DNA from 2 places in the Tenacibaculum litopenaei genome. Region 1 is predicted to be linked to the other one. Evidence: riboswitches for the same ligand, from Rfam matches in the RefSeq annotation. Region 1 holds a riboswitch; the other holds the start of a gene.
The links. Region 1 has a riboswitch for cobalamin ahead of ACKTS5_RS15105 (TonB-dependent siderophore receptor). Riboswitches for the same ligand answer to the same signal wherever they lie in the genome.
Positions count from the first base shown of each region.

Region 1 (3,188 bases):
TTAACATCTACTTTGTCGTCAACAGCTTCGATATGTCCTTGGTTTAATACGGGGTTTTGAACAGAAATGGTCGTAAACGTACCAGGGCCAATCACCTTACCTCTAAAGGTTTTTCTATCCAAAAAACTCAAAGAATTTCCGAGTAATAGTTGGTGTTTTATACTACCCGTTGTGGCTTGAAAACTATAATCGAGCTGATTTTGTAATGTTTTTGTTTGATGATTAAAATAGAAAGGAAAATCTCTTTTAATAGCGTCTTTAGTAGCGTTTAATACTAAGAATTCTGTAGAGAGGTAATCAATATCGTCACTTGCATAGGACAAAAGGTTGGTAAGTTTTGATGTTTCAGAAAACTCATGCGTGTATTTTAATTGAGCGTCGTAGCGTTTGTGTTTGAGATAATCCTGCGGATCGTTATAACGTGTTTTTGGATCCAAGCCAGGTACTAGTGAACCGTCGTCGTCCATCGGAATTCCCGTATCAGTGTCGTATTGGTCGTCATTGACTTGTAAGTAAAAATCCAAACGATCTTTAGAGCTCGGAGTATAGGTCAAAGCAAAAGATCCGTTGTTGGTAGCCACGCCGTAGTCTCGCCACCCTTGGCTTCTGGTCAAGCCAAAGTCTGTTCGGTATCGGAGTTCAGGAGAAATGGAACCTCCAAAACCAGCACTCATGGTATAACTTTTATAGCTACCATAGCTAATAGTAAAGTTACCAGTATCGTGAAGGGTTGGTTTTTTTCGAACGATGTTGATAATTCCTCCTAGCGCTGAGTGTCCGTATAGTACACTTGCAGGGCCCTTTAAAACTTCGATACGAGCAACGTTGGCAAGGTTAGTACTTGGAGCACTTGTCGATATATTATGACGCTCATCACGCACTCCGTCTAGCAATAAAACAAAATTGTTAAATCCGCGAATTCGGAAGGTTTGAAAACCGCCGTAACGATTAATAGGTCGAACTCCAGTGGCACTTTTTACCGCCGTTCCTAAATCGTCCACTCCGCGTTGAAGGAGCAATCGTTGATCGACGCTGTTGGTAGTAACGGGAGCATCGATATCTTTAATAGGAAGTTTTCCTACAGCCAGAACAGCAGGCTTCATTAATTGTTTCCTAGCGTCGATTTGCACCTCGTCCAAAGCGATGACTTCTTTTTGTAGAAAAAGAATAAATGGCTCAGAACTTGACAATGACGCAATGTTCTTTACTACGGTTTCATAGCCGATTTTTGAAAATTGAACAGTTTTAGTTTTAGTAGGTACTTGAAGCTGAAAATGGCCATTGGCATCGGTATGGGTACCTTTGCGTACATTTTTAAAGGCTACAGTGACATTGGAAATGGTTTTTCCGGTTTTCAGGTCTTTTACGGTTCCTGAAATTGTAGTGTATGATTGCGCATTGGCAACAATAGCCAACAGCATAAATACACTGCATAATACAAATTTTTTCATCTGCTGAAAAATGAGTTTTAAGCAGGTAATGTGCAGAAAATACTACGATGAGTAGTTGCATATTTTCTAACCCTTTACCCGAGAGTTACTAATAAAATTATGAATTGTTGGCAGGTCTCCTGACTCGGTTCCGAACAATCGCCTTCCCACTAATGTTAGCAGTGACTTAATTGATTGCTCGTTGTAAATAAACCTCACAGTTGCGGGAACAGTTTTGGATTTTCACCAAATTCCCTTTTAATTTTTACCAGCGTAAAAAACCAAAAATCGGGCGTAAAAGTAAGGATTTCACAGAAATGACCAAGTTGTGTGTAATTTTAATTAGGAGAAAAGTAAGTACAGGCTTGAAGGCTTTGAATATGAGAGATTTTTTTTAAGTTTACCTGATGAGTAACTTAGAACCTATAGAATTTGAATTTCATCCTGCAGACGAGGAAGCTCTGGATGAGGTACTTGCACTGTTTAAAGAAACAGCATTGAAAATTCAAGCTAAAAATGTGGACCATTGGCAGTATTGGATTCATCCTCCTATTGAAAAAATTGCCTGGGTCAAAGAAGGCTTGTCTCGAGGAGAGTACTATTTTATCCGAGATCTCCATGAGAAAACCATCGGTATGGTTAGAATCATGGAAAAAGATGAATACTATTGGGGATTGCGAGATGACCAAGCATTTTACGTACATTCTTTGGTAATCAAAGAAGCCTATAACGGTCGTGGACTGGGGGCTTTAGTATTGCAAAAAATTGCAATAAAAGCTCGAGCAAAAGACTGCGAGTTTTTGCGTCTTGATGCCGTAGCCACTAATGTGAAACTGTGTCGTTTTTACGAAAGTTTAGGATTTGTAAAAGTCGGTGTAAAGAAAGTCCCTTTATCGTCGAATAATTTATACCAATTACCATTGTAAAAAGTATCCTATGATAAGTGAATTAAATAAAAAGTTGACTGAAAAATTAAGACGTGATCTTATTGAAATGGAGCATCGCGTAGCTGGATTGACGAGTTCCTATCAACCTATACAAAAAGCATTGTCTCTCTACAATGAGTACGACCTGGAAACCTATAAACGAGAAGTCGAAAGTGATTTGTTGCGAGCCATTCCATATTGGAAAACCATGCAGTTGCAAGATGCTACTACCTACGATGCCATTTTATTTGAGTATAGCGATCAGGAGCTACCACCATTCGAAAGTTTTTCGTTCGGCCTTTATAATATGAGAGATTATAAATTAACTATTGACCCTCACTATTATGAGTATGCAGAATTTGGTAAATGGAATGTCGGATACGGTGTGTCTTTAGATCCTTTTGCGGTATGTGCTCCATTCCATGTTGAGGCCGTGGAAGAAGAAGATGTATATGATAAAATGCATTATGAAGATGAAAATTCAGGAGTGAAAGAATTGAATTTATGGGCTGATGCAGCTGTGAAAAAAATACTAAATGAGGTATTCGCTGCTGCTGATGCACAGGGATTGTTTGATGATTTGCAACTGAGAAAAGGAGGTGCATTTATGTATAATGTGCACGATGTAGGAAGTGTTCAAGATCCTTTCTATCTAAAACAATAGGGTTCAATATTACCACGCGTTTTTTAAAACATAAGAAAGGAATAAATTCAGGATACTGTTGAAGCTGTGCTTGGCGTACTTTTGAAATAGCTTACTAAATTTATTTGTTAAATTGAAAGCAACCTATATGCATTAATAGCTTTCTTTATTATATTTGCCACACTGTTG
Region 1 covers NZ_CAZEQT010000007.1:107,410-110,597, reverse strand. The annotation lists gene ACKTS5_RS15105 (TonB-dependent siderophore receptor) at 1-1,451, opposite strand, end outside; cobalamin riboswitch at 1,544-1,731, opposite strand; gene ACKTS5_RS15100 (GNAT family N-acetyltransferase) at 1,838-2,356, shown strand; gene ACKTS5_RS15095 (hypothetical protein) at 2,367-3,020, shown strand.

Region 2 (3,188 bases), on a different contig from region 1:
TTTCTTCCTAAGGTTGAAAACCCTAAGGTTTCTTCAAAATCAGTATTGAAGATATTCGATACCGTTCCGAAGAAGGTAACTTTTTTGTTTAACAATGAATAATTCGCTGTAAAGTCAAGTAAATTATAACTGTCAATGGTTACCGTTTCACCACGTGGTCCAAAAGATCCGTACTTATCAAATACTGTACGATCACCAATGTGCTTATACACAAAGGCAAAAGCTGCATTTTTAATAGGCGTTAACTCAACTCCTGCCACAACTTTGTGTTTCGGAATATAATTGTTAGCTCCTTCATTATCATCTTTATTCGTATAGGTATAATTTGCCGTCAATTTAACATACTCGAGAGGTTTCGCCTCTGAAAGTACTTCTACCCCATTGGTTTTTACAGTTCCATTAGAGTTTGCATACACTCCCCAAGGAGCAGCTGACAAACTTTGGAATACTATCGCATCGTTCACCTTACGGTTAAAGAATACGGCATTCAACTTGTAATTTTTATAATAAGACTCAAATCCAGCTTCAAAAGTAGCACTGGTTTCCGGGTTTAAAGTAAGTGCTCCGTATTGTGAAAATAACTGGTAAGTACTCGGTGCAATAAAGGCCGTTCCGTACGACGCTAACAACTTCACTCCGTAATCATTAGTATTCATTACATTGTATGATACGTTTCCGTCATAAACAAAATGATTCCCGTAATTACTGTGAATATTAAGACGTCCTCCTGCGTTCACATTCAATCCAAAATCACTGATATAAACCATAGATACGTACGGATCTGAAGTAGTAAAGTTTGCTACGTCCTTATTAATTTGGGCAAAAGGCGTATTGGTTTCGTTCTTGTGCTCTTGGAAATTGAAACCAGTAATCACTTGGAATTTGTTATCCATAAAAGCATATTTGTTTACCACGTCAATGTTTACCGCAGTTCCTTCATACATACTTTCGTTAATCGATTTAGAAAAGCTACTGTACTGCTTTAAATCACGTGTTATTTTATTAAAAGACGCCAACACGTACACTTCTCCATTTTCATAACTAAACTTCGGTTTTACACCGTAGCGAACTTGAGAAAATGCCCAAGTATTTCTCGCTTCATCTCTGTAGGCACCTGCATCAAATTCCGAATCAAACTCATCGTAGTTAAGAAATAATCCTAAATCGAGATTCTCCGTAAAATCATAGCCTAATTTTACCAAGGCATTTTTGCTGTAAAAAGAATCATCTTCAAAAACTTGATCCGTTTTGCTCTTAGCAGCTGACAATCCTTCAACTCCAGTTAAATCAAAATAGGCCAAGTACTTCAAATTCCCAAGCGTTCCGTTGATACTAACGTTTTGATTTTTATTATTTGGACGGGCACTAAACGACTTGCTATCGTTGTACGTACCGATACTCGCTTCATAGGTAGCGCGGATCGCTTGTTTTGACGATTTCTTTAATATGATATTAATTACCCCTGTTGCAGCTCCTGTTCCATACAAAGTAGAAGCAGCTCCTTTTAAAACTTCAATTTTTTCAATCTGGTTTAACGACAACAGACGCAAATCATAGCTCTGATTGATCCCCGATGCATCAGATACCGGAATACCGTCTATCAACACCAACACCTGTCTACTTCTTCCTCCACGGATATAAGTTCCTATTTGACGTCCTCTATTCGAGTTTGCACCATTAATTTCAATTCCTGGTAAATTGTTTAATAACTGAACTACTGTGTTTCCAGCGTTTTGTTGAATTTCCTTTTGAGAGATGGTATAGATCACCTTACCCGTGTGCTCTTTTTTCAAATCAAACTTGGTTGCCGTTACCACAACTTCGTCCAACTCTTCATTTTTCGTTTGCTCATTTTCCTGAGCGTACAAACTTCCCCCTACCATTGATAGTGCCAAGGCACCAACAAAAAATAATTGTTTTCTCATTAGTAAATGTTACTTTAATTTTTAAATATTCAGGAAAAAAATCAGCGCAGTAAACCGCCCCCAAACTTTTATCCCGAAAGTTCGAATTCTTGAAAATTGGCAGGTCTCCTGGCTTGCGTCTTATTATCTACCTTCCCATAAATACAGTGGTAATCTTGAATGATAATAAGCGGTTTAGCTTACAGTTGCGGGAACAGCTTCGGATTTACACCGAATTCCCTTTTAATTTTCCTCGCCCGTTGGGCAACAAAGGAAAAACCAAAATTCGGGGCAAATGTATAGCATTCTTTTAATTACTGAATCATATATTACCGTTTTTTTATCAATATTTTAATTTTTCATTTCTTTTCGTGCTACTTTCTAACGAATTCGTGATAAAAAGTCTTTTTTGCTATCAAAATCTTTCTAATCTTTGTATTTCAAAATTTATCTTCTATGATTTACTACATCTCTGGAGGAGAACGTTCCGGAAAAAGCTCTTACGCAGAGCGACTTGCAGAGTCCTTGTCATCAGCACCAATTTACTTAGCCACCTCTCGTATTTGGGATGCTAATTTTAAAAAGCGCGTACAACGACATATCGATGATCGCGGAGAGCAGTGGAGCACCGTTGAAGAAGAAAAAAAACTCAGTACAGTCATCGCTGCAGGACAAACCGTGGTAATTGACTGTGTAACGCTTTGGCTCACGAATTACTTTACAGATACAGAAAGTGACGTACAGAAGAGCTTACAACTCGCTAAAGAAGAATTCGGCAAACTGCAGCAAATCGACGGTAATATCATTATCATTTCTAATGAAATTGGCATGGGACTGCACGCAACGAGTTCTATTGGAAGAAAGTTTGTAGAACTTCAAGGCTGGATGAATCAATATATTGCACAACGTGCAGACAAAGCGACCTTTATGGTTTCTGGACTCCCTTTACACTTAAAATAAACAACATGTTTACGATAGCACCATTACCGACAACCTTAATACCTGAACTTCAACAGGCCATCGACACCAAAACAAAACCTTTAGGAGCCCTTGGCACTCTCGAAAAAATAGCCTTGCAAATAGGCCAAATACAAGAAACTTGTACTCCTGAAATAGTTGCCCCTACCATCGTTGTTTTTGCGGGTGACCACGGAATCGCAACTACCAATAAAGTAAGCCCATACCCACAGGAAGTTACCCAACAAATGGTGCTTAACTTTTTACACGGTGGGGCAGCAATCAATGTTTTTTGCCAACAAAACCAGTTGGATTTGCGCATCGTTG
Region 2 covers NZ_CAZEQT010000005.1:15,091-18,278, reverse strand. The annotation lists gene ACKTS5_RS07325 (TonB-dependent receptor plug domain-containing protein) at 1-1,925, opposite strand, end outside; cobalamin riboswitch at 2,007-2,203, opposite strand; gene ACKTS5_RS07320 (bifunctional adenosylcobinamide kinase/adenosylcobinamide-phosphate guanylyltransferase) at 2,361-2,864, shown strand; gene cobT (nicotinate-nucleotide--dimethylbenzimidazole phosphoribosyltransferase) at 2,870-3,188, shown strand, end outside.
Region 2: linked by a shared signal. The riboswitch ahead of ACKTS5_RS07325 (TonB-dependent receptor plug domain-containing protein) and the one ahead of ACKTS5_RS15105 (TonB-dependent siderophore receptor) in region 1 are both predicted to bind cobalamin.